DNA from 2 places in the Burkholderia seminalis genome. Region 2 is predicted to be linked to the other one. Evidence: riboswitches for the same ligand, from Rfam matches in the RefSeq annotation. Region 2 holds a riboswitch; the other holds the start of a gene.
The links. Region 2 has a riboswitch for thiamine pyrophosphate ahead of WJ12_RS01735 (FAD-dependent oxidoreductase). Riboswitches for the same ligand answer to the same signal wherever they lie in the genome.
Positions count from the first base shown of each region.

Region 1: linked by a shared signal. The riboswitch ahead of thiC (phosphomethylpyrimidine synthase ThiC) and the one ahead of WJ12_RS01735 (FAD-dependent oxidoreductase) in region 2 are both predicted to bind thiamine pyrophosphate.

Region 1 is NZ_CP013398.1:1,304,218-1,314,777, reverse strand. It holds gene WJ12_RS06010 (EamA family transporter) at 1-903, opposite strand, end outside; gene WJ12_RS06005 (molybdopterin-dependent oxidoreductase) at 1,429-2,217, opposite strand; gene WJ12_RS06000 (cytochrome b/b6 domain-containing protein) at 2,247-2,879, opposite strand; gene WJ12_RS05995 (pentapeptide MXKDX repeat protein) at 2,951-3,223, opposite strand; TPP riboswitch at 3,494-3,610, shown strand; gene thiC (phosphomethylpyrimidine synthase ThiC) at 3,737-5,653, shown strand; gene WJ12_RS05985 (glycine zipper 2TM domain-containing protein) at 5,886-6,098, shown strand; gene WJ12_RS05980 (hypothetical protein) at 6,293-6,541, shown strand; gene WJ12_RS05975 (DMT family transporter) at 6,683-7,609, shown strand; gene WJ12_RS05970 (sensor domain-containing phosphodiesterase) at 8,034-9,314, shown strand; gene arfB (alternative ribosome rescue aminoacyl-tRNA hydrolase ArfB) at 9,342-9,746, opposite strand; gene WJ12_RS05960 (AAA family ATPase) at 9,743-10,560, opposite strand, start outside.
Region 2 is NZ_CP013398.1:381,226-391,785, forward strand. It holds gene WJ12_RS01705 (alanine/glycine:cation symporter family protein) at 1-756, shown strand, start outside; gene thpR (RNA 2',3'-cyclic phosphodiesterase) at 753-1,319, shown strand; gene WJ12_RS01715 (D-amino acid dehydrogenase) at 1,429-2,712, opposite strand; gene WJ12_RS01720 (MFS transporter) at 2,738-4,000, opposite strand; gene WJ12_RS01725 (SDR family NAD(P)-dependent oxidoreductase) at 4,122-4,886, opposite strand; gene WJ12_RS01730 (ABC transporter ATP-binding protein/permease) at 4,883-6,652, opposite strand; TPP riboswitch at 6,922-7,045, shown strand; gene WJ12_RS01735 (FAD-dependent oxidoreductase) at 7,271-8,407, shown strand; gene thiS (sulfur carrier protein ThiS) at 8,440-8,637, shown strand; gene WJ12_RS01745 (thiazole synthase) at 8,676-9,491, shown strand; gene thiE (thiamine phosphate synthase) at 9,488-10,560, shown strand, end outside.

The DNA.
Region 1 (10,560 bases), 920 kb from region 2:
CAGCGCGACACTGCCGAGGATCGCGACGGTCGCGACCACGGTCGCCATCGTCACCGGCTCGCCGAGCAGCAGCGCACCGAGCGCGACCGCGACGATCGGGTTCACGTACATGCAGCTGCTCGCGATGATCGGGCTCGTATGGCGGATCAGATAGCCGTATGCGACATACGCGGCCATCGTGCAGAACACCATCAGGTACAGGAACGCGAACACCGGCCCCACCATCACCTGTTCGATGCGTTCGCCGATCAGCCAGGCGACGAGCGTCGAAATCAGGCCGCCGAGGCCGATCTGCAGCGACGTCGACAGGAACAGGTCCGACGGCAGCCTGAGCCGCGTCGCGAGGTGCGCGCCGCCCGCCCAGAACAGCGCGCCGGCCAGCACGCAGATCGTGCCCAGTGCCGAATTCCGGGCCGCCGCGCCACCCGAGTTCAGCACGACGATACCGACCATCCCGAGCGCGACGGCCGCCCACTCGCCCTTCGTCACGGGCCGCCCGGCCACCGCCGCGATCACCGTCGCGAACAGCGGCACGGTCGCCACCATCACCGCGGCCGAGCCGCTGCTGACCGAGCTGATCCCCAGCGCGATCGTGCCGGACGACAGCGCGACGAGCATCGTGCCGACGATCCCCGCGTTGCGAATTTCGAGCAGCGTCGGCCATTCGGGCTTGCGTCGCAGCGCGAAGATGAACAGGCCGATCCCGCCGAGCAGGTTGCGCAGCCCCGACAGCAGCAGCGGCGGGAACGACTGCAGCGCGAAATGCAGGCCGCTGTAGGTCGAACCCCAGACGAAATAGATGAACACGAGCGCCAGCGCGACCCGGCCGCCGCGGCTTTGCGGCAGGCGGATCCGGAACGAAAAGCGCGCGAGGAAATCGAGCAGGCGGTCGAGCGGCGTCATCGTGCAGCCCGCCCGCACGTCACGCCGCGTGCCCCGCTGAAAGACGCCGGCCATGCCGGCAAACGGTCCTGGCGGGACCGGAAAGGCAGAGCGAACGTGCGGAACGACATGGCAGTGCGAACGGCGACGAAAGAGAACCGGCGAGCGGCGGCAGAGGGACAAAAAAAACGTGCGCACCCGCTTCGGCTGCACACGCTCGGCATTATGGCATCAAGGATTCGAAAGCATCGTCAGACCTGTCTGAAAGCATAAAGACTGACGTTTCGGCGCGACATTTTTCGGCCCGCACGCGGATGAAATCCGGGGCCGGATGAGCGGAACGCGCGCGCACCCGCGCAATCCGGGGCCGTCGAATCCGGCGTCGGCCAAACGGCCCGCCGTGCGCGCCGGTCCGTCCGTCGCGCCGGTCGTGACGGACGACGGGTCGGCTCGACGCGTTCGCGAACAGGGCCGCTGCGGTCGGCCCGCCTGTCGATCTTCAGGTGCGCGAATCCGCGTGCCGGACGCGCGCGCCCCGCGCGCCGCTCACGATCCGCCGAACCAGTTGTAGCCCTGATCGACCCAGTAGCCGCCCGGGAACGTATCGGTCACGAAGATTTCCATGATGTGCTTCGGATTCTTGTAACCGAGCTTGGTCGGCATCCGCAGCTTCATCGGGAAGCCGTACTCCGGCGGCAACTGGCGGCCGTCGTACTCGAGCGCGAGCAGCGTCTGCGGATGCAGCGCGGTCGGCATGTCGATGCTTTCGTAATAATCGTCCGCGCACTTGAAGCCGACGTATTTCGCCCGCGTGTCGGCGCCGGCGCGCGCGAGGAACGCGCCGAACGGCGTGCCGCCCCAGCGGCCGATCGCACTCCACCCTTCGACGCAGATGTGCCGCGTGATCTGTTCCGCATGCGGCAGCGCGCGCAGCTCGTCGAGCGTCCACACGCGCTTGCCCGTCACGCGGCCGGACAGCACGAGGCGATACGTCGACGCATCGACGTGCCGCACTTCGTCGATCCCGTAGTACGCGTTGAATGGGAACGGACGCGTGATGTCGGCCTCGGTGTAGGTCGGCGCGAGCCGGTCGGGGTTGAACAGCCAAGCCTGCACGCGATCGTTCATGCGCGACACTTTCTCGAGAAACGTGTTGACCGACGCGTCGTCCTGCAACGTGCAGCCGGTCAGCATCGCGAGGCCGCCGAGCGTCAGGACGCGCCGGTTGAAGAGCCGCCGCGACGGCATCTCGAGCTCGCGGCGCACGTCGAGTTCGAGCGACTTGCGGTCGAGCGTCCAGCGCGGCTCGTCGCGGCTTTTTTCGGATTCCGACATGATGATTTCCTTCGCCCGCGGTGGGCAGGTCAGCGGCCGCGCAGCATCGCGAGCAGCGAGCGCGGCACCAGCAGCGCCATCGCGACATGGACGACAAAGAAGGCGACCAGCAGCGACATCGCCCAGAAATGCACGACGCGCGCGTTGTCGTAGCCGCCGAACAGTTCGCGCAGCAGCGGAAACTGGACGGACTTCCAGATCGTGAGCCCCGACAGCACCAGCACGACGAGATCGACGATCGCGGTCAGGTACGCGGCACGCTGCACCGCGTTGTAGACGCTCAGGTCGTCATGCGCGAGCCGCCCGCCGAGCGCGGCGCGGATGTCGCGCCATACGGATGCCGGCGTGACGGGCAGCAGCTTGCGCGCGAAGCGCCCCGTCGCGATCGACATCGCGAGGTAGAACAGCCCGTTGGCGACCAGCAGCCACATCGCCGCGAAATGCCATTGCAGCGCGCCGCCGAGCCAGCCGCCGAGCGTGATGCCGTGCGCGAACGTGAATGACGGATAGATCGGCGACGCGTCGTAGATGCGCCAGCCCGACAGCGCCATCAGGATCGCCGCGAGCGCGTTGAGCCAGTGGCTCACGCGCACCCACGGCGGATGAATCGTGGGCGCGGGCGGCGGCGTGCTCGTGCGATCCGTGACAGGAACCGTTTGCATGATGAAGACTCCCGGATTGAGGCGTCGGGGCGGGACGCGATGCGTGCTGCCGGTCGCGCCCCGTGCATTCGTCAGTTCGACGGGCTCATGGCGTCCTTCTTCATCGCGTCGCCCTTGGACATCGCGTCGTGGCCCATCGCGTCCTTCTTCATCGCGTCGTGCTTCATGCCGTCCTTCTTCATGCCGTCCTTCTTCATCGCGCCGTCCTTGGCCATCGCGTCGTGGCCCATCGCGTCCTTCGACATCGACATGCCGTCCTTCGACATCGCATCGTTCTGCGCATATGCGCCCGTTGCGATCGTGGCAAGCGCGGCGACACAGGCAACCAGGAATACGTTTTTCATGACATCTCTCCACTACATGGGTTTAGGAGCCGAATAGACGGAGCACACCGCCGGAAATGACAGCGATGTCAAAAAAAATTCTAGACGCCGAAAATGAAGACGCGAATGCTGCACCGCTCGGCCCTGGGCGGCCCCACCGGGAAGCCGTCCGGCGGCCGCGATTGCTGCGGCGCATCCCGCCCGGTCCGGCCGCGGCGATCAAGCGATCGCCCGGCGGCATCCGCTCCGCTCCCGGTTGAAACCGCCGCCAAGCCGGTGTATCGTGTGCCCTTGCTAACGCGGGGGTCCTGCAATGCGCCCGGTCAAACAACCGGCATTGCGGGTGAGAAATACCCTTTGAACCTGATCTGGATAATGCCAGCGCAGGGAAGCGTACGGATTTCGCCGCCATCCCTCTGACGAAACCCGCCGCCTCACGAATCTCGTCTCCTGCTTAGCTCGCGCCCCACAATTGCTTTGCATGGGGCCCGAGTAAGCGCCGAAGCGCCGACTCGGGCCGACACAGGAGATCGAATGAACGCCAATCCGAAGTTTCTGTCCGCCGACGCCCACGTCGACGCGGCTGCCGTCGCGCCGCTGCCGAATTCGCGCAAGGTCTACGTCACCGGCTCGCAGCCCGACATCCGCGTGCCGATGCGCGAAATCACGCAGGCCGACACGCCGACCGGCTTCGGCGGCGAAAAGAATCCGCCGATCTACGTGTACGACACGTCGGGCCCCTACACCGATCCGGACGCGAAGATCGACATCCGTGCGGGCCTGCCCGCGCTGCGCCAACGCTGGATCGAGGCACGCGGCGACACCGACGTGCTCTCCGGCCTGTCGAGCCAGTACGGCCTCGAGCGCGCGGCCGATCCGGCCACGGCCGACCTGCGTTTCCCCGGCCTGCACCGCAACCCGCGTCGCGCCCAGGCCGGCAAGAACGTCACGCAGATGCACTACGCGCGCCAGGGCATCATCACGCCGGAAATGGAGTACATCGCGATCCGCGAGAACCAGCGCCGCGCCGAATACATCGAGAGCCTGAAGTCGAGCGGCCCGAACGGCGCGAAGCTCGCCGCGATGATGGGCCGCCAGCACCCGGGCCAGGCATTCGGCGCGAATGCGCTGGCCGAGATCACGCCGGAATTCGTGCGCGACGAAGTCGCACGCGGCCGCGCGATCATCCCCGCGAACATCAACCACCCGGAATCCGAGCCGATGATCATCGGCCGCAACTTCCTCGTGAAGATCAACGCGAACATCGGCAACTCGGCCGTCACGTCGTCGATCGGCGAGGAAGTCGACAAGATGACGTGGGCGATCCGCTGGGGCGGCGACACGGTGATGGACCTGTCGACCGGCAAGCACATCCATGAAACGCGCGAGTGGATCATCCGCAACAGCCCGGTGCCGATCGGCACGGTGCCGATCTACCAGGCGCTCGAGAAGGTCAACGGCAAGGCCGAGGACCTGACCTGGGAAATCTTCCGCGACACGCTGATCGAGCAGGCCGAGCAAGGCGTCGACTACTTCACGATCCACGCCGGCGTGCGCCTGCAGTACGTGCCGCTCACCGCGAACCGGATGACGGGCATCGTGTCGCGCGGCGGCTCGATCATGGCGAAGTGGTGCCTCGCGCATCACAAGGAAAGCTTCCTGTACGAACACTTCGAAGAGATCTGCGAGATCATGAAGGCGTACGACGTGAGCTTCTCGCTCGGCGACGGCCTGCGTCCCGGCTCGATCTACGACGCGAACGACGAAGCGCAGCTCGGCGAGCTGAAGACGCTCGGCGAGCTCACGCAGATCGCGTGGAAGCACGACGTGCAGGTGATGATCGAAGGCCCCGGCCACGTGCCGATGCAGCTGATCAAGGAGAACATGGATCTCCAGCTCGACTGGTGCAAGGAAGCGCCGTTCTACACGCTCGGGCCGCTGACGACCGACATCGCACCGGGCTACGACCACATCACGTCGGGCATCGGCGCGGCGATGATCGGCTGGTTCGGCACCGCGATGCTCTGCTACGTGACGCCGAAGGAACACCTCGGCCTGCCGAACAAGGACGACGTGAAGGAAGGCATCATCACGTACAAGCTCGCCGCGCACGCCGCCGACCTCGCCAAGGGTCACCCGGGCGCGCAGGTGCGCGACAACGCGCTGTCGAAGGCACGCTTCGAGTTCCGCTGGGAAGATCAGTTCAACATCGGTCTCGATCCGGACAAGGCGCGCGAATTCCACGACGAAACGCTGCCGAAGGATTCGGCGAAGGTCGCGCACTTCTGCTCGATGTGCGGCCCGCACTTCTGCTCGATGAAGATCACGCAGGACGTGCGCGAGTTCGCGGCACAGCAGGGCGTGTCGGAAACCGAGGCGCTGAAGAAAGGGATGGAAGTGAAGGCGGTCGAGTTCGTCAAGACCGGCGCCGAGATCTATCACCGTCAGTAAGCGCAAGCAGCGATCCGCGCCGGGTCGCATCGCGATGCATGAAGCCCGCTTTCGAGCGGGCTTTTTTGCGCACGTCGCGTGCCTGCGGCGGCACGGGAAACAATTGATTACGAAACCGCGCAAGCCTTAACAAGTCCTTACAGCAGCACCGCCAAGCGGCGCGTAGATTGGGGTCATGCGCGGCCGCCAGCCGGTCGCGCGACCTCCGCTCACTACCACAAGGACAACGATCATGAACTCGATTCGGCGTTTTGGGGTATGCGCGCTTCTCGTCGCGACGGTGGCCAGCCTGTCGGCCTGCGATTCGATGTCACGACGTCAGCGCGACACGGCAATCGGCGCGGGTGTCGGCGGCGTCGCCGGCGCGGCGATCGGCGGCAGCGCGCTGTCGACGCTCGGCGGTGCGGCAGCCGGCGGCATCATCGGTAACCAGGTCGGCAAGTAAGCCGCCGGCCGGACCCGGCGCAACCTTCGTCCAGACGGCGTTTCCGCGATGCGGAAGCGCCGTTTTCGCATGCGGCGCCGCAATAGGCGCGGCAGCCGCCCGGAAATGATCGGTTACCGTTTTGCACACCGTGTCATCGGCGCGCGGCCTAAGCTTAAGCATCTGCCGATTGCCGGCTCCGCCGGAGAGACATCATGAACAGGACCCTCGTCGCGGCGGCGCTCGCCTGCACGACGCTCGCCGGCTGCTACTACCCGTACGGCTACTATCCCGGCGGCTATTACACGGCCGCGCCGGTGCAGCCGGCGCCCGTGTACGTCGATCCCGGCCCCGCCTACTACTATCCGGCGCCGGCCTATGCGCCTGCCTGGGGCGGCTATTGGGGACCGGCGCTGTCGCTCAATTTCGGCTTCGGCGGACGCGGCGGCTGGCGCCATCACTGACCGGGCACGGCCGCCGACGGGTGGCCCCCTGCCCCCTCGACCGGCGATATTCCCGTTTCTTGTCGTTTCATCGAATCGTGAAACGACGGCGCGGTAACGCGGTGTAAGATTCATCGCATCCCGTCCCCGCCCTCACGATCGATGTCACCCAAGAACGCCTTCCTGCTGACCGTGCTCGCTGCCCTGTGGGGCGCGTCGTTCCTGTTCATCCGGATCGGCGTGATCGATCTCGGCGTCGCGCCGCTGATGGCGTTGCGCGTGGGCATCGGCGCGCTGTTTCTCACCGGCTTCGCGCTGACGCGCTTCAAACCCGCCGACCTCGGTGCGCGATTGCGCCGCCATGCGTGGCCGTTGTTCGTCGTCGGCGCACTGAACTCGGGCATCCCGTTCTGCCTGTTCGCGTTCGCCGAGCTGACGCTGTCGGCCGGGCTCACGTCGGTGATCAATGCGACGACGCCACTGTGGGGCGCGCTCGTCGCGTACCTGTGGCTGAAGGACAAGCTGTCGTTGCCGCGTGCGCTCGGCCTCGTGATCGGCTTTGCCGGGGTCCTCACGCTCGTGTGGAACCAGATCGCGAACGCGCACGGCGACACGGGCGCCAGCGCGACCGCGCTCGCTGCCGCCGCGGCGCTCGGCGCGACGCTGCTGTACGGCATCGCGGCCAATTACACGAAGCGCACGCTCGGTGGCGTCGATCCGCTCGTCAACGCGGCCGGCAGCATGATCGGCTCGACCCTCCTCCTGCTGCCGTTCGCGATCGCCACCTGGCCGGCGGCGCCGGTCAGCGCCCACGCCTGGGGCGCGGTACTCGCCCTCGGCATCGCGTGCACCGGCATCGCGTATTTCATCTTCTTCTATCTGATCGCGCATGTCGGCCCCGCCCGCGCGATTACCGTGACGTTCGTGATCCCGGTGTTCGGGCTGCTGTGGGGCGCGCTGTTCCTGGGCGAACACGTGTCGGCCGTCATGATCGAAGGCTGCGCGATCGTACTCGTCGGCACCGCGCTCGCGACCGGCGTGATCAAGCGGATTCCCGGCATCCGGCCGCGCGGCGGCGAAGCGGCCTGAGGATCCGGGCGCGGGCGCCAACGCATCGCGGATGGCGGCACCGCGCACCCGCATTCATCCGACGGCGGATCTCGTTCGCGCCTGTCTCCGCCGCCGGGATTTTTCGTCCCCCCGCCCTTTACCATTCGCCATGCGGTCGGGTTGTCATGTGCGCCGGCAGCGCCCGCCGCTGCGTGACGGTCATGCGCGGCACGCACGCGAACGGCACCCGGCACCCCCGCGCCGTTACCATGGCCGGGCCGTGTACCGTTTGCGTCTGGAGTTACCCTGATACGCGCGCCGCTGCAATCCCGGTACACTCGAAACACTTATCCGCACGAGGCGGCCTCGATGTACCACGTTCTTTCGCGTCCGCCTGCGCGTGCGACCGCATCGGCGTGGCGGCCCGCTCCCGCCCCACCGTACGCCCCCGGGCACCGTTGACATGAAGCCCGCCCGCGACCTGTCGCTCGACTCCCTGCTCGAACGCCTGACGCCGACGCCCGGCGGCTGGGTCGCCACCTTTCGCACCACGACGCTGCGCAGCGTGTTCCAGCCCGTGTTGTCGATCACGCACAAGCGCGTCGTCGGCTACGAAGCGCTGCTGCGCGTCGTCGACGCGGACGGCACGCTGCTCTCGCCCACCGCCCTCTTCGACAAGACGCGTGCCGACGCCGACGCGCTGCTGCTCGACCGGCTCGCGCGCTGCCTGCACACGGCCAACTTCGTCGCGCAGGGAATCGGCGACGGCTGGCTGTTCCTGAACGTGACGCCGCGCGTACTCGATACGGGCCTCGTGCAGCGCGAGTTCGTCGAGGCGCTGTGCCGGCATTTCGGGTTGCCGCCGAACCGCATCGTGCTGGAGGTCGTCGAGCAACCGGCGCGCGACGAAGCCGCGCTCGCCCGCACGATCGACATGATCCAGCATCGCGATTTCCTGATCGCGATCGACGATTTCGGCACCGGATTCTCGAATTTCGACCGCGTCTGGCGCGCACGGCCCGACATCGTCAAGCTCGACCGCTCGCTCGTCGAACGCGCGACCGGGTCGGCCGACGATCGCCGCATCATGCATCACCTCGTGTCGATGCTGCACCAGGCCGGCGCGATGGTGCTGGCCGAAGGCGTCGAAAGCGACGACGCGCTGCAGACGCTGATGGAGGCCGATATCGATTTCGTGCAGGGTTTCCAGTTCGGCCAGCCCGATGCGTCGATCGCGCATGCGAGCGCGGCCGCGCCCGCGATGCTCGACGCCGCGTGGCAGCGCTTCATCGCACGCCGGCGCCCGCCGGTCATCGCCGAGCAGCCGGGCTTCGATGCGATCGAACGACTCGTGCTGGGCGGTGCGGCCGCCTTTTCCGCCAGCGGCAATCTGCAGGATGCCGCCCAACGCGTGTTCACGGTGCCGGCCGCGCGCCGCGTGTTCGTCACCGACGAGATCGGCGAGCAGTTCCTGCCGTCGATCACCGCGCGGCCCGACGACGGTCAGGCAGTCGCCGCCCGCCTCGCGCCGCTGTTCCCGGAAACCCACAGCAACTGGTCGCGGCGCCCGTACTTCCAGCGCGCGATCGCCGCACCCGGACGCGTCGCGCTGATGGGCCCGCATTTCTCGCTGACGGAAGGCCGCGACTGCTACACGGCCGCCGTCGCGATCCGCGCACGGAGCCGGCTCGTCGTGTTCTGCGTCGACTTCGTGCTCGACAGCGCGGGAACGGTGATGCGCTAGCCGCGCGCGCCGCCGGCCGTTCATTCGTCAGTCGATCACCTTCCCTCTTCCGGACTTCACCACGCTGCGGCGCGACTTGTGTTCGAGCCGCCGCTCCTTCGACGCACGCGTCGGCCGCGTCGCCACGCGTGCGCGCGGCGTAAACGCGACGCTGGAGATCAGCGAATCGAGTCGCGCCAGCGCGGCCTCGCGGTTCTTCTCCTGCGTGCGGTATTCCTGCGACTTGATCACGACGATGCCGTCGCGCGTGATGCGCTGGTCGGACAGCGCGAGAAGCCGCTCCTTGATCACCGGCGGCAGCGACGACGCACGGATGTCGAAGCGCAGGTGAATCGCACTCGACACCTTGTTCACGTTCTGCCCGCCCGCGCCCTGTGCGCGCACGGCCGTCCATTCGACCTCGGCCGGATCGAGCGTATAGCGGATCATCATCGCGAAACCTCCGTGCGGTGTCGCGCGAGCGCTTCGTCGACGCGCGCCGCGAGCCCCGAATCGCGCTGCGTGCGTGTTGCGACCGCCTGCGCCAGCACGCGCCGCGGCCCGATCACCTGCACCCGCGTGCGCGCACGCGTGACGGCCGTATAGACCAGCTCGCGCGTGAGCACCCGGCTGAACGAGGCCGGCAGCACGAGCGCGGCTTCGTCGAATTCCGAGCCCTGCGATTTGTGGACGGTCAGCGCGAACGCCGTCTCGTGCGGCGGCAGCGCGGCCGGCGACACCGCACGCGCGGTGCCGTCCGCGCGCCGGAACCACACGCGCAGCACGCCGTGCGCATCGGGCAACGCGATGCCGATGTCGCCGTTGAACAGCCCGAGCGCGTAGTCGTTGCGCGTCACCATGATCGGCCGCCCGGTGAACCAGTGCGCGCCGACCGCGAGCGGCACGCGCGCCGCGTGCCGCACGTGCGCGGCCACCAGCGCGTTGACGTGCTCCGCGCCGCGCGAGCCGTTGCGGGTCGCGCACAGGATCCGGAACCGGTTAAGCGCATCGAACAGCGGCAGCGGATCGGGCACCGGCGCGTCCAGCGCGGCGCGCAACGCGTCGAGGTAAGCGCCGAACCGCCGTGCGAGCCGCTCGACCGTCGACGATGCAAGCGTATCGCCCGCATCGTCGTGGAACGACGCGGCGGCCGTATCGTCGGCGGGCAGCGCATCCAGTGCGGCCTGCACGTCGCCGCCGCGGATCGCGACCGACAGCCGCCCGATCGGTGAATCGAGACCGAAACGGTAGTTGCGTTCGAGCCAGA
Region 2 (10,560 bases):
GAGCAGGCAGCGGGCGGCCTGACCGGCTATGCGGTGAGCCAGGCGATCGCGATCGGCGTGAAGCGCGGGCTGTTCTCGAACGAGGCGGGGATGGGCAGCGCGCCGAACGCGGCCGCGACCGCGAGCACGCGGCACCCGGTCACGCAGGGGCTGATCCAGATGCTCGGCGTGTTCGTCGACACGATCGTGATCTGCAGCGCGACCGCGTTCGTGATCCTGCTGTCGGGCCAGTACGAACTCGGCACCGGCATGGAAGGCGCGGCGCTCACGCAGCGCGCGATCTCGAGCCACGTCGGCGACTGGGGCGGCATCTACATGGCCGTCGCGATCTTCTTTCTCGCGTTCTCGTCGGTGATCGGCAACTACGCGTATGCGGAAGGCAACGTCGAATTCATCACGAAGCGGCGCGGCGTGCTGCCGCTGTTCCGCGTCGCGGTGCTCGCGATGGTGATGTTCGGCAGCGTCGGGCAACTGCCGCTCGTCTGGGCGATGGCCGATACGAGCATGGGGCTGATGGCGATCATCAACCTGATCGCCATCATCGCGCTCGGCAAGTACGCGCACGCCGCGTGGGCCGACTATCGCCGCCAGCGCGCGGCGGGCATCGCCGATCCGGTGTTCACGCGCAACACGATCCCCGAACTCGCGCGCGTGCTGCCGGCCGACGTGTGGGGCGAACACGGGCCGCTGCCGCAGCGTCCGGCGGCGTCGGCCGACGCGGCCAGCGCGCCGCGCGGCGCGGTACGCGGGTCATGAACGGCGACCGGCTCCGTGCGTTCGTCGCGCTGATGCCCGATGCGGCGTCGCGCGACGCGCTGCACGCGTTGCCGGTCACCCGTGGCGCGCGACGCACGCTGCCCGCGCAACTGCACGTGACGCTCGCATTCATCGGCGCGATCGAGCGCGAACGGTGCGACGCGCTGGCCGCGCACCTGCCCGCGCTCGCGGCGGCCCATGCGCTGCCGCCGCTGCCGGTCGAGCGGATCGCGTGGTGGCCGAGCCTGCCGCGCGCGCGGCTGATCGTCGCGGAACTCGCGGCCGATCCCGCGTGCGTCGCGCTGAATGCCGGGTTGTCGGCGGTGCTGCGCGAACTCGGCGTGCCGGCCGACCGGCGGCCGTTCCGCCCGCACGTGACGCTCGCGCGGCTGCCGCATGACGCGGTCGGCCAGCCCGCGCACGGCGGCGCGCCGGGGCGACAGGTCGTGCTGCGTGTCGACGCGCTGACGCTGTTCGAAAGCCGGCTGTCGCATGAAGGCGTGTCGCATCGGCCGATCGCGTCGGCGTCGGTTGCGTGCGCGGATGGTCACGCCGCGCGCTGAGCGGTTTCCGCGATGCGGGGCGAAGGCCGGCCATCATCGACAGCTTGCCGGACAAACCGTCTGGACCCGATGGGGCGACGCCGCCGCCCGACGTTCGGCCTGCTGCGCTCTAACGTCGGTAGCGCGCGAGCGTCAGGCCGGACAGATCGATCTCCGGCTCGTGTCCGGTGACGAGGTCCGCCAGCACCTTCCCCGAACCCATCGACATCGCCCAGCCCGTCGAGCCGTGGCCGACGTTGAGCCAGAGCCCGTCGATCCCGCTGGCGCCCAGCAGCGGAGGCCCGTCGGGCGTCATCGGCCGGCGGCCGACCCAGAAGCGCGCCGAGGCCCGATCGGCGGCCGCCGGAAACCAGTCGTCGAGCACCTTCATCAGCGTATCGAGCGCCTGCTGACGCAGCGCCGCGCGCCGGTTGCCGAGTTCCGCGGTGCCCGCGACGCGCAGCGTCGGGCCGAAGCGCGTGATCGCCGTCTTCAGTGATTCGTCCATCAGCGCGGCGCACGGCGCTTTTTCCTCGTCGACGACTTCGAGCGTGGCGGAATAGCCTTTCACCGGATACAGCGGCACGTCGATTCCATGCGGCCGCAGCAGGCCGGCGCTGTCGACGCCAAGCGCGACGACGATCGCGTCGGCGGCGAGCATCGCATCGCGTGGCGTGGCATCGCCCGCGGCGCGCGAATCGACCCGCACGCCGCGCACCTTGCCGCCCGCGACGTCGAGCGCGCGGATCTCGGTGCGAAAGCGGAACGTCACGCCGTTCGCCTCGCACAGCGCCCGCAGTTCGCGCGTGAAGCGGGCGCAGTCGCCGGCTTCGTCGTCGGGCAGGTAGATGCCGCCGACAGGCGCCTGCCGCGCCCAGCGCAGGCCCGGCTCGATCGCCGTGCAGCCGGCCGCGTCGAGTTCGCGAAACGCGATGCCGGCGTCGCGCAGCACCTTCAGCGCGGGCTGCACCATCTCGACGTCGAACGCGCCGCGCAGCAGTTGCAGGTAGCCGCGGCTCGCGCCGTAGTCGAACGGATAACGCTCGCGAAACGCATGCAGGCATGCGCGGCTGTAATACGCGACGCGCTGCATCCGCTGCTTGTTCACGCGGAACCGTTCGAACTCGCATTCGCGCAGCCAGCGCGCGATCCAGCGCCACTGCGCGGCATCGAGCGTCGGCCGGAAGATCAGCGGCGACGCGGGCTTGAACAGGTACTTGAGGATCTTGCCGGGCATCCCGGGCGCGGCCCACGGCGTCACGTAGCCGGGTGCGATCACGCCCGCGTTGCCGAGGCTCGTCGCTCGCGCGACGTCGGCCTCGCGTTCGATCACGGTGACGTCGCAGCCTGCTTCGCGCAGGTGCCAGGCGGTGGTGACGCCGATCACGCCGGCGCCCAGAACGATCACGTGCATGCGGTTTCCGGGGCGAAGCAGTTGATCACGACGCGACGGCCGGATCGTCGACGAGCGACTTGCCGCGCGTTTCCGGCAGCACGAGCGCGGCGACGATCACGAGCAGGTAGCCGCCGCCCGCCACGAGGCCGATCGCCTTCACGAGCGACATCGACTGCGACAGCGCGCCGACGAGGATCGGGAAGAACGAGCCGAGCCCGCGGCCAAGGTTGTAGCAGAAGCCTTGGCCCGAGCCGCGGATCGCGCCCGGATACAGTTCCGACAGGTACGCGCCGACGCCCGCGAAAATCCCCTGCACGACGATGCCGAGCGGGAAGCCGAGCAGCAGCATCGCGGTATCGGTGATCGGCAGCATCGTGTATGCCATGCCGAGCGAGAACGAGCCGATCGCGAACAGGATGAACGACGCGCGGCGGCCGAGCCGGTCGGACAGGATCGCGCCGACCACGTAGCCGACGAACGAGCCGACGATCAGCACGACCAGATAGCCGCTCGTGTTGAACACCGACAGGTGGCGGACGGTTTTCAGGTAGGTGGGCAGCCACGTCGTGATCGCGTAGTAGCCGCCGAGCATGCCGGTGCACAGCGCGCTGCCGAACAGCGTCGCGCGCAGGTGCGGCGGCGAGAAGATCTCGAGGAAGTGGCCCGACACGCGGCCCTCGTCGCGCGCGCGGCGCGTGGCCGTGTAGATGTCGGGATCGCTGACGTTGCGGCGGATGTACAGGATCCACAGCGCGGGCGCGATGCCGATCCAGAAGCACGCGCGCCACGCGAGCTGCTCGGGCAGCAGCGCGAAGAATGCCCAGTAGAGGATCGCGGCCGCGCCCCAGCCGAACGACCAGCTGCTCTGCACGGTGCCGACGGCCTTTGCGCGATGCTCGGGCGAGCGGATCGTCTCGGCCATCATGATCGTCACGACCGACCATTCGCCGCCGAAGCCGAAGCCCTGCAGCGTGCGGGTGGCGAGCAGCTGCCAGAACGAATGCGTGAACCCGGACAGGCACGTGAACAGCGCGAACGTCGCGATCGTCCACTGCAGCACGCGCACGCGGCCGTAGCGGTCGGCGAGGATGCCGGCGATCCAGCCGCCGATCGCCGACGAGATCAGCGAACTCGTCGCGATCATCCCCGCCTCGCTCTTCGACATGCCCCAGGTCGCGATCAGCGTCGGAATCAGGAACGAATAGATCATGAAGTCGAACGCATCGACCGCGTAGCCGCCGAAGCCGGCGTACAGCGTCCGGCGCTCGCGCGTCGACAGTTCGTTGAACCACTGGAATGCCTGCATGCTTGCCGCCCCCTCTCGTCTTCTCGCGCTGCCGCGTGGCGGTTATTTTACGGGCGCGGCCCCGCGTGCCAAAAAGGCGGGGACGGGTTCGTGCGGGCAAGGAGGGGGAGGGAAGGACGCGTCAGAGCGTCAGGCCGCCGTCGACGTGAATGACCTGGCCGGTGATCTGCCGCGCCGCATCGGACAACAGGAATGCGATCAGCGCGGCGACATCGTCGGGTTCGGCGATCCGGCCGAGCGGTGTCGCCTGTTCGGCCTGCGCCCACGCGGCGGCGTTGCCGGCGCTCGGGCCGTGGTCCTTGCGCGTGAAGCCCGGCGCGACGGCGTTCACGGTGATGCCGCGCGCGGCGAATTCGGCGGCCGCCGAGCGCACGAGCGATTCGAGCGCGGCCTTCGCGGCGGCGGTCGCCGCGAACGGCGCATCGGCGCGGTAACGGTGCGCGACGAACGAGCTGACCGCGACGATGCGCGGGGCGACCGACGCTTCGAGCAGCGGCCGCGCGCGGCCCGCGAGCGCCGAGAACGCGCCGGGCATCGCCGTGAAGGCGCACGCGAGCGTGTCCGCGGAAAGATCGGAAAAGGATTGCCGCGCGGCGAAGCCGGCGTTCGCGACGAGCTGGTCGAGCCCGCCGAAGCGCGTGGCGGTGGTATCGACGAGCGCGGCGGCAAGACCCGGTTCGCCGAGATCGCCGGTCAGCGTGATGCATTCGGCGCCGGCCGTCGTGCACGCACGGGCGACGTCGGCGAGCCGCGCCCGCGCGGAATCGTCCGCGCCGCGCGCATGCAGCGCCAGCGCGATGCCGGGCGCCGCAAGCCGTCGTGCGAGCGCCGCGCCGATCCCCGCGCCTGCGCCGGTGATCAGCGCGATGCGCGCGCGTGCGCTCACGCGGCGACCTTGTCGCCGGCGTTCGCGCGTTCGACGTTGATCGTGCCGACGTGGAACGCGGCCAGCGACTCGCGGTGCGCGATGCTGACGATCGCGGCCTTCGGCAGCCGTTCGGCGAACAGGTGATACAGGCGTGCCTCGTTGTCGGCGTCGAGCGCGCTGGTGGCTTCGTCGAGGAACAGGAAGTCGGGCTTGTGCAGCAGCACGCGCGCGCCGGCAAGACGCTGCTGCTCGCCGGGCGACAGCACGCGCGTCCAGTGCGCGGTCTCGTCGAGGCGCTCGACGTAATCCTCGAGGCGGCACGCGCGCAGCGCGTCGCGGCAGGCTTCGTCGCTGAACGTGTCGGGTGTCGCCGGATAGGTGAGCGCGGCCTTCAGCGTGCCGATCGGCAGGTAGCTCGTCTGCGGCACGAACATCATCCGCGCGCCGACCGGCGCATCGATCGCACCGTCGCCGAACGGCCACAGGCCCGCGAGCGCGCGCATGAACGTGCTCTTGCCGGAACCCGACTTGCCGATCACGAGCCAGCGCGAGCCCGGCTCGATCGTCACGTTGCCGATGTCGGCGAGCGCGTTGCCGTTCGGCAGCGCGAGCTTCAGCGCCGACGTCGACAGCTTCGCGTCGTCGATGTAGTGCAGGTTGATGCCGCCGTGCTCGGTCGCGGGCGACAGGCTTTCCTTCAGGTGCGACGTGCCCATCACGCGCTTGAATTCGCGCAGACGGTTGACGGTGGCGCGCCATTCGACGAGGGTCGAGTAGCTGTTGATGAACCACGAGAACGAATCGCTGACGGTGCCGAACGCGGACGAGATCTGCATCAGCACGCCGAACGAGAACGCGCCCGCGAAATAGCGCGGCGCGGCGACGACGAGCGGGAAGATGATCGCGATCTGCCCGTAGAAGCTCAGCACGAACGTGAGCCGCTTCGTGTACTTCATCACGCGCCACCAGTTGTCGCGGATGCGCATGAAGAGGCCCTGCGCGTTGGCCGCCTCGGTCTTCTCGCCGTCGTAGAACGCGATCTGCTCGGCGTTCTCGCGCACGCGGATCAGCCCGAAGCGGAAATCGGCCTCGACGCGCTGCTGCTGGTAGTTGATCGACACCAACGGATGGCCGACCTTCTGGATGATCAGCGAGCCGATCACCGCGTACAGCGCGGCCGCCCACACCATGTAGCCGGGAATCGAGATCGGCGTCGCGCCGAGCGTGAACGTCAGCGCGCCGGCGAGCGACCACAGGATCGTGATGAACGACACGAGCGTGACGACCGTCGACAGCAGGTCGAGCGACAGCGCGAGCGTCGTGGTCGCGAACGATTGGAGGTCGTCGGTGATCCGCTGGTCGGGGTTGTCCGCGAGGCGGTCGCGTTCGATCCGGTAGAACGCGCGATCGCCGAGCCACTGGCCGAGGAAGCGGTCGGTGAGCCACTGGCGCCAGCGGAAGCCGAGCAGCTGCCGCAGGTAGCGGCCGTACACCGCGAGGATGATGAACGCGAACGCGAGCGCGGAGAACTGCATCAGCAGATTCGGGAAGTCGTGGACGTCCTTCGACTGCAGCGCGTTGTAGAACTCGGCGTTCCACTTGTTCAGCCGGACGTTGATCCAGACCACGCAGAGGTTGATCGCGATGATCGTGACCAGCAGGCCCCACGCGATTTTCCATTCGGACGATACCCAGTAGGGCTTGATGAGGCTCCATGCGGATACCGGGCGCTCGTCCTGCGGCGCGTCGGAGGCGGAGCGGACGGGATCGATCGATTGGGTCATGTGCTTCCTGATGAGTAGCCGGCGCGCGGGCCGGGCGAAGCCGGGCGCGCGCCGCGATACGGCATGCCGGGGCGCGGCGCCGACGGACGGCGGGCGCAGCGATGGTCGCCCGCGCGTCTTAAACGGCGCTTAAGGGCCGGCGGTGACGCGGCAACCGGCCGCTCGCGCGGCCGGCCTGCGGGCATTGTGCCAGAGCGGCGCGGGCCGACGGCGAATTTGCCCCACGGGGACAGTTTGCGGCGCTTTCGGCTTTTATGGTCTAATGGCCGACGACGAAACAGGGGTGCTTCGTGGCGCGGCCGGCGGATGTTCCGGGCGGCGCGGCGAGGCTGAGAAAAACCCTTTGCACCCGATCCGGGTAATACCGGCGAGGGAAGTTTCTGATCCCGCCGGGCCGCGCTGGCCGCCATCCCATATGGTCAGCGCCCGAGTCCCGCCCGGCCGGCCTTTGCTGCCGGTTTCGTCCTTTTGGGTACGCGCATTGCGCGTTACGGAAGGAATGATGACCGCACAATCTTCAGTCTTTTGCTTGATTCCCGCCCCGATGCCGCATGCGTTCGCATGGGGCGGCGCGCGCGCGTCGACGCTCGTCGTGCGTATTCGCGCGGAGGGCGCGCGATGAACGTCCAGGATGCACGGCCCGATTTCGCGGTGCTCGGCGGCGGCCTCGTCGGCCGCCTGATCGCGTGGCGGCTCGCGGGCGACGGGCATCGCGTCGCGCTGTACGAGCGCGGCGGCCCGGACGGCGAGCAGTCGGCTGCCTGGATCGCGGCCGCGATGCTCGCGCCGCTCGCGGAAGCGGCGAGCGCGGAACGGCTGATCACCGAGCTCGGCGCCGCGTCGCTCGAACGCTGGCCGCAATGGCTCGCGGAACTGCCCGAACCCGTTTTTTTCCAGCATCACGGCACGCTCGTCGTCTGGCACCACGCGGACCGTGCGGAGGCGCCGCTGTTCGAGCGGCGGGTGCGCGCGAACGCGCCGGCCGACCTGCTCGACGGCGGTTTCGTGACGCTCGCCGGCGCGCAGGTCGATGCGGCCGAGCCCACGCTCGCGGGCCGTTTCGCCCGCGGCCTGCTGCTGCCGCGCGAAGGGCAGCTCGACAATCGCCAGGCGCTGCGCGCGCTGGCGGCCGGCCTCGCCGAACGCGGCGTCGATCTCCGCTGGCACGTCGCGATCGACGATGCCAACCTGCCCGCCGCGCATTTCACGATCGATTGCCGCGGGCTCGGCGCGAAATCCGCGCTGCCCGCGCTGCGCGGCATCCGCGGCGAAGTCGCGCGCGTGCATGCGCCCGGCATCGGGCTCACGCGGCCCGTGCGGCTGCTGCATCCGCGCTACCCGCTGTACATCGCGCCGAAGCAGGACGATCTCTATGTGATCGGCGCGACCGAGGTGGAGGGCGAGGACATGTCGCCCGTCAGCGTGCGCTCCGCGCTCGAACTGCTGAGCGCGGCGTTCTCCGTGCATCCGGCGTTCGGCGAGGCACGCATTCTCGAACTCAACGCGCAGTGCCGGCCGACGCTGCCCGATCACCGCCCGGCGGTGATCTGGGACGGCGCATCGACACTCGCCGTCAACGGTCTGTACCGGCACGGCTTCATGATTGCGCCGGAAGTCGCGCAGGCAGCCGTCGCGTGCGCGCAAGCCGCGCTCGGCGGCGCGCTGGGCGATGCCGACGCGTTCGCCGCGTGGCGCGACGCCGCGCGTTGGCCGACGCTCCTTCATCACCGCAGCGACGCGCGCCAGCCGGCCTGACGCGCGCCGCCGACCGAATCCGACCGAGCCTCATGGATATCCAGATCAACCAACAGACCCTGACGCTGCCCGACGGCGCGACGGTGGCCGACGCGCTCGCCGCGTACGGCGCGCGGCCGCCGTACGCGGTCGCGCTGAACGGCAATTTCGTCGCGCGCACGCAGCATGCGGCGCGCGCGCTCGCGGCGGGCGACAAGCTCGACGTCGTGCACCCCGTCGCGGGCGGCTGAGCGCCGCCGGTTCGTCCCCGCTCTTCCAGGAAAACGACATGACGTCCCTCACCTCCGCCGACGCGCTGACGCTGTACGGCGAAACCTTCGCAAGCCGCGTGCTGCTCGGCACGTCGCGTTATCCGTCGCTGCAGTCGCTGTCCGATTCGATCGACGCGTCGCGTCCCGGGATGGTGACGGTCGCGCTGCGCCGCCAGATGACGGGCGGCACCGCAGAAGCCGGCTTCTTCGACCTGCTCAAGCGCCACGCGGTGCCGCTGCTGCCGAACACGGCCGGCTGCCAGACCGTCGCCGAGGCCGTGACGACCGCGCACATGGCGCGCGAGGTGTTCGGCACCGACTGGATCAAGCTCGAGCTGATCGGCGACGACTACACGCTGCAGCCCGATCCGGTCGGGTTGATCGAGGCCGCCGCGCAACTGGTCAAGGACGGCTTCAAGGTGCTGCCGTACTGCACCGAGGATCTCGTGATCGGCCGGCGCCTGCTCGACGTCGGCTGCGAGGCGCTGATGCCGTGGGGCGCGCCGATCGGCACGGGCAAGGGCATCGTGAACCCGTACGGCCTGCGCGTGCTGCGCGAGCGGCTGCCGGACGTGCCGCTGATCGTCGATGCGGGGCTCGGCGTGCCGTCGCACGCGTGCCAGGTGATGGAGTGGGGCTTCGACGGCGTGCTGCTGAACACGGCCGTGTCGCAGGCCACGCACCCGGAGATCATGGCGCGCGCGTTCGCGCAGGGCGTCGAGGCGGGGCGCGCCGCGTACCTGGCCGGGCCGATGGACGCACGCGAGACCGCGCACGCGAGCACGCCGGTCGTCGGGATGCCGTTCTGGCACCAGGACGGGGGCGGCGCATGAGCGCGCGCTTCGCCGACGCATTCTGGCCGCCGGCCGACGAGCTGGCCGAAGCGGCCGAACGGATTCGCGCCCGCCTCGGCGACTGGCCGGACGGCGCGGCGCCGTGGCGGCTCTGCGTGGCGGCGCCCGACGTGCCGTCCGACGGCGACGTGCTGATCGTGTCCGCCGGCGACCGCACCGCGCAGGCGCGCGCGTCGGCCGCGTCGCGGCCGGCCTCGCCGGAGGCGGTCGCGATCGAATTCGACGAGCAGGGCGCGGTGCTGCATGCGGCGGGCGCGCGTTACGCGCTCGAAGCCGCGCATCCGCTCGCGGACGACTGGATCGCGGCGCTCGCCGCCTTCCTCGATTGCGGTTTCGCGCCGGTCGACGCGCTGGTGCTCGCGCTGGCGTGGCAAGACGGCGACGAGACGCGCGCCGCCGACGCGTGGCCGGTCGATGCCGCGCGGTTTCCGCGTGTCGCCGGGCTGCCGCCCGCGCCGGAGCCGGCATTCGCGCCGTGTCCCGCGCAACTCGGCCTCTATCCGGTCGTGCCGGACGCGGCGTGGGTCGAGCGCGTGCTCGAGGGCGGTGCGCGGACCGTGCAACTGCGCGTGAAAGGCGCGACGCCGGACGCGCTGCGCCGGGAAATCGCGCGTGCGGTCGCGGCGGGGCGTCGTTATCCCGATGCGCGCGTGTTCATCAACGATCACTGGCAGATCGCGGTAGATGAAGGCGCGTACGGCGTTCATCTGGGTCAGGAGGACCTCGAAACGGCCGATCTGGCCGCGATCGCGCGCGCGGGCCTGCGGCTCGGACTTTCGAGCCACGGTTATTACGAGATGTTGCGGGCGTTGCACGCGCGCCCGAGCTACCTCGCGCTCGGCCCCGTCTACGCGACCGCCACGAAGGCCGTCGCCGCGCCGCCCCAGGGCCTCGCGCGGATTGCCCGCTACGCGCGCTTCGCCAGCGCGCGGGCGCCGCTCGTCGCGATCGGCGGGGTGGGGCTCGACACGCTGCCGGCCGTGCTGGCGACGGGCGTCGGTAGCGTCGCGGTGGTCAGCGCGGTCACGGGCGCCGCCGATTATCGGAC